2 regions of the Pediococcus sp. EKM201D genome follow, and region 2 is predicted to be linked to the other one. Evidence: riboswitches for the same ligand, from Rfam matches in the RefSeq annotation. Region 2 holds a riboswitch; the other holds the start of a gene.
What was found. Region 2 has a riboswitch for lysine ahead of HFC68_RS05985 (amino acid permease). Riboswitches for the same ligand answer to the same signal wherever they lie in the genome.
Positions count from the first base shown of each region.

Region 1: it holds a riboswitch for lysine, as region 2 does, so the genes downstream of both, HFC68_RS08005 (aspartate kinase) here and HFC68_RS05985 (amino acid permease) in region 2, are expected to answer to the same signal.

Region 1 covers NZ_JAALFK010000005.1:112,158-117,231, forward strand. The annotation lists gene HFC68_RS07995 (MFS transporter) at 1-713, opposite strand, end outside; gene dapF (diaminopimelate epimerase) at 859-1,848, opposite strand; gene HFC68_RS08005 (aspartate kinase) at 1,848-3,227, opposite strand; lysine riboswitch at 3,343-3,523, opposite strand; gene lysA (diaminopimelate decarboxylase) at 3,692-4,984, shown strand; gene dapD (2,3,4,5-tetrahydropyridine-2,6-dicarboxylate N-acetyltransferase) at 5,005-5,074, shown strand, end outside.
Region 2 covers NZ_JAALFK010000003.1:196,952-202,025, reverse strand. The annotation lists gene scrK (fructokinase ScrK) at 1-549, shown strand, start outside; gene HFC68_RS06000 (LCP family protein) at 610-1,929, opposite strand; gene HFC68_RS05995 (alpha/beta hydrolase) at 2,066-2,863, opposite strand; gene HFC68_RS05990 (GNAT family N-acetyltransferase) at 2,953-3,453, shown strand; lysine riboswitch at 3,483-3,660, shown strand; gene HFC68_RS05985 (amino acid permease) at 3,774-5,074, shown strand, end outside.

The DNA.
Region 1 (5,074 bases), on a different contig from region 2:
GATGGCATCCATGCAGTGAATGTGTAATTTAGAATCGATTGGCTCCCAAACATGATTAGAAAAGCCCATGCTTTTTTATTCACCCAGATTTGATCGTTGGACATAGCTTCTTTTTTAACTTCAACTTGCGGCTCATGGATTTCTTCTGATAGATGAGGCATCAAAAACAACCAGATGATTAATGCCAACAGAGGGGTAATCGCTAATACTATCAGCATGCTCCACCACCCGGCCCACACCATGATGGGCGCCGTGATAACGTTGAAAAGTGCCACTCCAAACATCATCGAAAAGGTATAAACCGAGGTATAAAGTCCAATATTGCTAGGGAAATATGCTGTAACAAATGATGGCATATAAACGTTTAAATAAGCAATTCCCATTCCAATCAAACTGGTTCCGATGATCATCGTCGGCATTGTAACGATGAGTCGTAATAATGAACCCACTAATAGGATGGCTAAGGTACCTAGGAGTGACTTTTTAAAACCCCACTTTTTTAAAATGGTCGAGGCGACACTCGAAAATAACATAAACATTATGAGTGGCAAAGTCGTTAAGATTCCCAAACTACTCTTCGAGACCTCCAGTTTGTTAGCCAAATCTCCTAGCATCAGAGGTAGCGTGGTAATTGGTGTTCGTAACATCAATCCGATTAAAATAACGAGGACGAGCATTCCGCTCGCGCCTAAAGTTCCTTTTTTCCAGTTCAAAACATTCTCCTTATAATTCATTAGTCGATGACTATTATATCAGAGTGTAAAAAAGCCAAAGAGTCCTAAATTAATCTGCTTGGGTTTCAGTTTTACCGAAAATTAGGTTAACTGAAAATCTTTATATTATATAGTAGTTATTTCACTAAAAGCGATAGCGAGGTAGTTGTCGAATAAACTCTTGGTAATGTAATTCTTCTCCAGTTGATTCAATTTGAACCTGTTCCAAATTATTTTGTCGCAATTGATCCTCATCAATCCAGATTTGGTGGGTAAAAGTCGCATTCCCAATTAAATCAATCGTATATGCACCATGAATTTGATTTACCCGAGTTTTGACCATCCCACCTGGATTAAAGATATCATTTACTTCATCCAATCTAGTTTGACCATCATTTAACAAGCTCCAAACTAAACTTGTCGCTGACATCCCTGTCCCACAGGCATTAGTAAAACCAACCCCCCGTTCATAAGTTTGGACGAACAATTGATTCTGACCAATGACTCGTCCAAAGCTCACGTTAACTCCCTTTGGGAACCAAGGATTGGAAGCATTTAACCTATGACCCAATTCCGCTAACTTTTTAGTTGAAAGCCGGTTATTATTATCAATTGCTATTAAATGTGGATTAGGTACCGCCACGGCTGAAAAAAGAAGCTGATCATCAAAATCTCGAACTGGCGCATTAAACAATTTATCCTGATTTTCAATTTGCATTGGTAGGTTTTTAGTATTAAAACTAACCGGTGAAATTTCCACCTGATATGTGGGTAACCCATTTCCAATCGTCGCTACCCGTCCTACATGCAAATCGGCTTGATCTGTTTGGACCAAAAAATCATTTTCTTCATATTTTTCGGCTAAATAACGAGCCACCGTTCGCAGCCCATTTCCACACATGCTAGCGAAGCTACCGTCGTTATTAATAACCTGCATTCGTCCCCGAACGCCAGCATGGTCACTTGAACTAACTACAAGAAGTCCGTCAGCCCCACCTAACAACCCTGTTTGATTATTAGTAACTTGAATTGCTAATTGAATTAACTGGTCTAGATTCATTGGTATTTCGAGTTGTTCTTGATCAAGTAATATAAATGAATTTTCTGATCCGTGTACTCGTAATAATTTAATCATCAGTCTGCCCTACCTTTGTTTTTAAAAAATTCTCTGTAAATTTCACGAACAGCTTGATTTACTTGGTTTTGATGAACTCCGAGCATCGTTGAGATTCTAGAAGCCCCTTGGTTAATCATCTGAATTCCAATTTGTTTTCGTGCTAGAGCATTCACAATTCGATCTACAACGCCGACCTTGTCACGCATTCCCTCTCCAACCACCATTAAGATTGCATAATCATCAATCCATTCTAACTGGTCAGTGTGCAATTCTTCCCGAATATCGGATAACAAACTGGGTAAAATTTCATCCGTTATTTGATTCTGGTTGAAAATAATTGTTAAATCATCAATTCCAGAAGGCATATGTTCGTAACTAATATCGTAACGATATAAAATTTTTAATAATTTCAAGGTAAAACCGACTTCACGATTCAACAGATATTTGTGTATATACAAAGCCGCAAACCGACTTGAGCTCGCCACTCCTGTTATTTCTAAATCAGAAGCATAATTTTGTTCGGGTTCAATTACGGTTCCTGGTAAATTGGGATGATCCGTGTTTTTAATCACAATTGGAACTTGAGCTTCAATTGCTGGGATGATGGCTTCATCGTGAAAAACGGAAAATCCAGCATATGCAAGTTCCCGCATCTCACGGTAAGTCATTTCTCGAATTGGATGTGGCTGGGCAATGATTTTAGGGTCAGCCGAATAAATGGAATCCACATCCGTAAAATTTTCATAAAGCTGAGCTTGGAAACCACGTGCGAGAATGGCCCCTGTGATGTCTGACCCTCCCCGCGAGAAAGTGCATACCTCACCATTTTGGTTATATGCATAAAAACCAGGAACTACAAGATACTCCGCCTCATCCAGCAAATTTGAACAAACTGCCTCAATTTGAGCATATGAATGCTGGTCTAAGATCGCGTTATTATAGTCACCATGTGCCTTTATGCCCAATTGTTTCGGATCAACAAATCGCGCAGTAACATTGAATTTTTTTAAAACTAATGCCATTAAAATTGCGTTTAACCGCTCCCCTGCCGCCTTAAAATGAGCAAGACGGCATGCTTTATTTGCGTGGTGCAAATTTGCTAAATCAATTAGATGTACATTGATTTGTTCAAAATCCGAATCAGAAACGTGGTATGCATCTGCAATTTCTTGATATCGGTCTAGCACTGCTTGACGTGCTACTTTGACGTTCTCCCCAGATGCGTTGGCATATTTGATTAATAGATCCGTCACCTTAACATCATCTTTGAAACGCTTCCCCGGTGCTGAAACGACCACAATTCGACGTTCGGGATCTGCTCTTAAGATTTCAATTACTTTTTGATATTGCGCTGCGTTAGCTAGAGAGCTACCACCAAACTTAACAACTTTTACCATACTAGTCTCCTTTTGCGAGGTTCTAGCTTTCCAACTAACCAAAATAAAAACGCCCATTCGTAAAAAAACGAAAATGGGCGCTAGTAATTAACTAACATCGCTAAATCATTAGTCTGATTTGAAAAGCACCCCGCTATCAGTCATGATAGCGACAGTCCTTGAGATGTTATCTCAAGACCCAACAAACATTGAGAAAGGTCAATGTTCATTTCGGCGGATCATCCTTTCGCTGGGGCATATCGAATCCTTCATTCTATCCTCAGGTACTTTTAATCTCCGCAACCTCTTTTTTAATTTAAGCCTATTATACTCATTCTGTACTAGAATGCAAAAAAATAAATTTTTCATAAATCACTTCTACTTAGAGCAACAATTTATGACATATACCCCCTTACTTTATGCTTGACGAAATTCATTTAGTATTATAAATTTGTGAAAATTAAATTAGAAAAGGGGGTAAACGAATGTCTTTATACACCGTAAATAACGTTAATCAGGTTACCATAGGCGGCCTAAGCGCTACTCAACTTGCCCGTCAATATGGGACCCCACTCCAGGTTTTTGACGTCACCATGATTCGTAATCAAATTCAAGCCTTTCAAAAAGAATTTGAAGACCGTGGTATACGCGGCATCGTCAGCTATGCTTCCAAGGCTTTTAGTTGCAAAGCCATTTACCAAGTTGTTAAGCAAGAACATGCCCATTCCGATGTCGTTTCTGGAGGTGAGATTGCTACAGCTTTGGCCGCTGGTTTCCCCTCTACTAGTCTTAGCTTCCATGGCAATAACAAATCACTCGCCGAGTTGAATTTTGCCGTCCAAAAAGGAGTGGGAACTATCATTTTAGATAATTTTCATGAATTAGAATTGCTCGATCAAGTTTTGAACGAAAATAATACTCAAATTGATGTGTTGCTCCGTGTTACACCAGGTGTTTCTGCTCATACTCACAGCTATATTCAAACCGGTCAAACTGACAGTAAATTTGGATTTGATATTGATTCAGGACAAGCATTAAAAGCCATGCGCTTGTCCCAAAACAACCCTCGAATCCATCTACGAGGAATCCATGCCCACATTGGTTCACAAATTTTTGAAGTAACAGGTTTTAAATTAGAGGTTAAAAAGTTAGTCAATTTATTAACAAATTGGTCTCAAAAATACCAATTTACAGCCGATATTTTAAATATCGGTGGTGGATTTGGAATTAAGTATACCCATGCGGATGATCCTCTTGCCCCCGAGCTTCTTCTCGGTGAAATTTTAGATGAACTTCAAGTCCAGTACTCTAAGCTTGGACAACCCATTCCCACCATTTGGATAGAGCCAGGTCGTTCCATTGTTGGCCCAGCCGGTTTTTCACTTTACACAATCGGTTCACGAAAAGATGTCCCTGGTTTATCCCCTTACGTTGCTGTTGACGGCGGAATGGGTGATAATATTCGGCCCGCACTTTACCAGGCTGACTATGAGGCGGTCCTTGCAGAAAATCCAAACCAGCCTCCGATTGAAACCGTTCGTTTAGCTGGTAAATTCTGTGAATCTGGTGACATCTTAATCAACCACCTTCCATTACCTACTACTAAGACCGGTGATGTACTCGTTATGTTGGCAACAGGTGCTTACGGGTATTCAATGGCTAGTAACTATAACCGTAATCCTCGTCCAGCAGTTGTCTTTGCTGAAAATAGCCAAGCTCAATTAGTTATTCAAAGAGAAACATACGCAGATATGATACAAAATGATTTAGATTATTGAAAATTGAAAGGGGAATTACTATGAGTAATCTTGACACCCAGTCCATTATTAACACCATTTCAAACTCCAAAAAGCAGACCCCCGTTCGAG
Region 2 (5,074 bases):
GCCTATGGGGAGTATACAATGTCAACGCTATTTAACGAAAAAATTAATTCATTAGTTTATTATACGATTGGAACAGGAGTTGGTGCAGGTGCGGTTATCGATGGGCATTTGATTGGTGGGATTGGCCATCCAGAAATGGGACATGTCCCTTTGAAACGTCATCCCGAAGATCTTGATTTTAAGGGTGTTTGTCCTTATCATGGTGATTGCTTAGAGGGATTGGTTGCTGGACCAACTTTTGAAGCGCGATTAGGTAAAAAGGGTAAGGATGTGCCTTTGACGGATAAGACATGGGATATTTTAGCTTATTATATTGCTCAAGCAGCTGTACAAAGTACATTAATATTACGACCAAACAAGATTGTGTTTGGTGGTGGAGTTACTAATGCAACCCTCTTAGAGAAAGTGCGAAAAGAATTTGATAAATTACTTAATGGCTATGTGACTGTGCCAGATTTGGATCAATATATCACGATGCCTCAAGTTAAAAATAATGGGTCAGCGAATGTCGGTAATTTTGCATTGGCAGAGAAGCTATTAACGGAATAATTATAAAAAGGGCAATCCCGATTTAAAATCAGGATTGCCCTTTGTTCTTTAATTAAAGCTTTATTGTCCGTAGTAGTTGTAGTTACCAGTAGCATTTCCTTGCGGATCAGCTTGTGATGGAGTTGTAGGAGTGTTATCAGTGGTAGCTCCGTTGTTATCTGCACCGCCTGTTGTGTCACTAGCCGGTGTCTCCACCGAAGATGCGCTTGTGGTTCCGTAATCTTCAGTGGAGGAGCTAGTAGTGTCTGAACTGTTAGTATCTGAATTGGTAGTATCGGTATCATCTTCTTCGCCAGTATAGATACTGCTTAATCCAGTTGTCCCAGTTTCTTTAGCAGATAAATCAAGGGCTTTACGGATGAAATTAGTAACACGCTGACGTTCGCTCTTAGAAACTAATTCATAAGAACCACCATCGATGGTAGTACCATTACCTTGGAGGTGAGTAGACTTTAAATGATGGGTAGCAACTCGATAATTAGTCGAGAGTGCTAAAAGTTCATTAAATGTTAAATCAGTTTTAGTTTGTTTTTGAAGAGAATTTAAGAAATTTTGGTTTAATAAAGCCGTAATTGAATCACTCTTACGTAAAATGGCCATTAAAACTTGGCGTTGACGAGTTTGACGACCATAGTCACCGTTTGGATCGGTATAACGCATCCGTGAATAATCCAGTGCTGCCTTACCATTTAGATGAATTTTTTTACCTTTAGTAACGTCGGCATGTCCATATTTGAAGGTTAATTTAGGAGTGATATCGATTCCACCAACCCCGTCAACAATCTTTTCTAAGCCACCCATGTTAATTAAGCCGTAATAATCAATGGGAATATTTAGTAGTTTTTCGACAGCTTTGATTGCTGTACCGGCTCCACCTAAATCATAAGCAGCGTTAATCTTGGAAGGAGAATAATTTGAGTAACCAGGAATCGACATAACCGTATCCCGAGGGATGCTAGTTAAAGTCATTTTTTTCTTTTTAGGATTCAAGGTTGCCACGATAATGGTATCTGTTCGGCCACGATAATTACGCCCGAGGGCCCCAGTATCAGTACCTAAAAGCAAAATTGAAATTGGTTTACTTTGCTTTAAGGTAGCTGAAACATCACGTGATTTCTGGATTTTAGCACTATCAAAAATCGAATCTACAGCATTTTTGGCATCGTACCATTTCTTAACCCCAAAGATAGCCAATATAACAGCAATAATGGAAACGACAATGATGGTTTTTTTTCTACGAGGTCGTTTCTTTCGTGGTTTTCGGCGCTGGTTTTGTTTATTTTGACCGTTGTCACCATTGTTATTATTGTCATCAGGTGTGTAATTGAACCGGTTTCTGCTGAATCGGCTTGAATTGGATCTGGGTGATTCAGAATTCATGCAACTTATCCTCCGAGTTATACTAAAAAATTCAATCATTAATATGATACCAAATTAATGGATTATCTATAACTTTGTTTAAGAAAGTTTAACAAATAGTACACAAAAAATTGGTATATCGACATTAATAACGAACTTATTTCAATTCATGCAACCAGGCCAGCGCCGTGGTTAACCAAGTAGCAATCCGATGATCGACGTGATGGTTATCATAGGCGGTAGTTTCATCGGCTAGAGCCATCCCATGAGGGCCATATTGGTAAAGATGAAGTTCTGTTGGAACCTGCAGAGCTTGAAGGGCTAAGAAGTAATCAACCGCATTTTGGGATGGAACTAACTGATCATCGGCCGTTGCCCAAATGAAGGTTGGGGCATTGTCTTTAGTGGCATTTTGATCAGCTGCTAATTGTTGAGGATGGGTGGTCCATTTAGCTAAAGTTTTAGCGTCAGGAAAACCATCATTAGGAGTAATTACAGGAAAACCTAAAATGGTTGCAAAAGGCTGCAATGTAGTTGATGCTAAATGGGTTTGTGAACTAAGCCAGGCTGCATTCCAGTTATTATTAAAATTGCTGACGATATGACCGCCAACCGAGAAGCCCATTAAAATAATCTGATTAACGTCAACCTGCCATTTTTCAGCGTTTTGATGCGTAATATCCATTGCTTCGGCTAATTCGATTAAGGGAGCTGGATAAAGTGGCTGAACTTCATCAACCAAGGAGTACCTTAGAACGGAGACTTGGTAACCAAATGATTCCAGACGTAAGGCAACTTTTTCAGCTTGAGCTAAATCGATGTGGGTGTAGGATCCACCGGGCACAAAGATTAAAGATGGACTTTTTTGATCAGTTAAATTGGGCGATATATATGAAATTAATTCGGCTTTTGATTTAGAATTAGTATGATTAAGTTTAGTTTTAACAATTTCCATAATGTTGACTCCTTTTTGAGAATTATATATTTGGTTACATTTTAATCTTTTTACTGTTATTCACCAAAGAAAAGGTAAGGAACTACGAAATGAAGTTTAAATTAAGATATTTTTTAGAAGATGATTTTAGTAATTATCAGGCGTTAGCTAATAATCGAAAGATTGCTAAATCAGCGGGGATGAAGATTCTGACAAACGCGTTTGAACAATGGATGGCGTTTAAAGGGATGGTTGGACGTCAAGGCTTTTTAGCAATCGTCAACGAAGCAGACCAAGTTGTGGGCGGAATTTTTATTTTTCAGCCAGCTGCAGAAGATATATATGAAATAGGATACTTATTGGGTGAAGAGTATTGGAACCAAGGTATTATGTCAAAAGCAGTACATTTTGCAATTAAAAACTTGAAAAATCGAAATAAACGAGATTTTAAAGTTTTTGCTAATGTTTGTATTGACAACTATGCCTCTCAGCAAGTACTAAAGCGCAATGGTTTTAAGCGTTTAGAAAAGATTACCACGGGAATCTCTGGTTATGATCAATCCTCACAAAAAGAGTATCGCTACGAATTAAATGTAAAATTACTTGAATAATTGAACAGATTTGTTATAATTTGAATCACATCGAAAGAAGAGGTTGCCTCAATTATTAGTAGATCCGGCTAGATGACTAAGCATCAATGACCCGAATTGAAAGGAAAAGAGGCCGAAATGACTACATGCTTATTCATGTACGATTTGGGCTCTGGTTGAATAAGCCAGAGACTGTCGCAATGAAAATTGCGGAGCGCTATCTACGATTTGACTAATGATTTTAAACAGTCTTTTTGTGCGTAGGAATGCTCACAAAAAGGCTTTTTATTTTGTTTTTTGAAAATCAACAGCGCCTCTTTTATTTTATAGGAGGTTTTCTTATGGCAGAACAAGGTGGTAGTCAGGTTAAGCGTGCCTTAAAGACGCGACATATTTCAATGATTTCACTGGGTGGAAGTATTGGTACAGGACTATTCGTAGCCAGTGGATCGGCAATCTCCACTGCAGGTCCCGGTGGTGCATTATTAGCTTACGTTGGGATGGGGGTCATGGTCTATTTCCTCATGACTAGTTTAGGAGAAATGGCGACTTATATGCCGGTTTCGGGTTCGTTTTCAACGTACGCAACTAAATACGTTGATCCAGCCTTTGGCTTTGCAATGGGATGGAATTACTGGTTTAACTGGGCTATTACGGTTGCAGTTGATATTAGTACCATTGCCTTGATTATGAAATTCTGGTTTCCTCACGCTCCGGGGTGGATCTGGAGCCTGTTGGCACTAGTGCTAGTTTTCTTGGTAAATGCTTTGACGGTTAAAGCTTTTGGTGAGACTGAATATTGGATTGCTTTAATTAAGTTAGTCACGGTTATTATATTTTTGGTCGTAGGAGTTTTAACCATTGTTGGAATTATGGGAGGTAAAGCCACATATTTAGAAAACTTTGTGTATCATAAAGCCCCGTTTGTGGGTGGGATCCCTGCTATTCTTAGTGTTTTCGTTGTGGCTGGTTTCTCGTTTCAAGGTACAGAATTGATTGGAATTACAGCTGGCGAATCTGAAACACCTGAAACTAGTGTTCCGAAGGCCATTAGCCAAGTATTTTGGCGAATTTTACTATTTTACATCTTAGCAATTTTTGTGATTGCTTGTATCATCCCTTATACAAGCCCTAATTTATTAGGATCATCAGCCCGTGATGTTTCCATTAGTCCATTTACCCTTGTGTTCCGTCGGGCAGGACTAGCAGGAGCAGCTGGGGTAATGAATGCGGTTATTTTGACCTCAGTACTATCCTCAGCTAATTCGGGGATGTATGCCTCGACTAGAATGTTATATTCGCTTTCGAAACAAGGATTTGCTGCCAAAATTTTTGGTAAAACTTCGAAGCGAGGAATCCCATACCTGGCCTTACTTGGTACAACTATCGTAGGATTGCTAACCTTTATTTCCAGTATTATGGGACCTAAAATTTATATATGGTTAGTTGCTGCCAGTGGACTGACTGGCTTTGTGGCTTGGGTCGGTATTGCGATTGCTCATTGGCGGTTCCGTCGGGCTTTTATTAAACAAGGACATGACGTGTCAGAACTTAGATATCGTGCAAAATGGTTCCCATTTGGACCACTCTTTGCCTTTGTTCTCAGTATTATTGTGATTGCGGGACAAGATATTCATTCCAT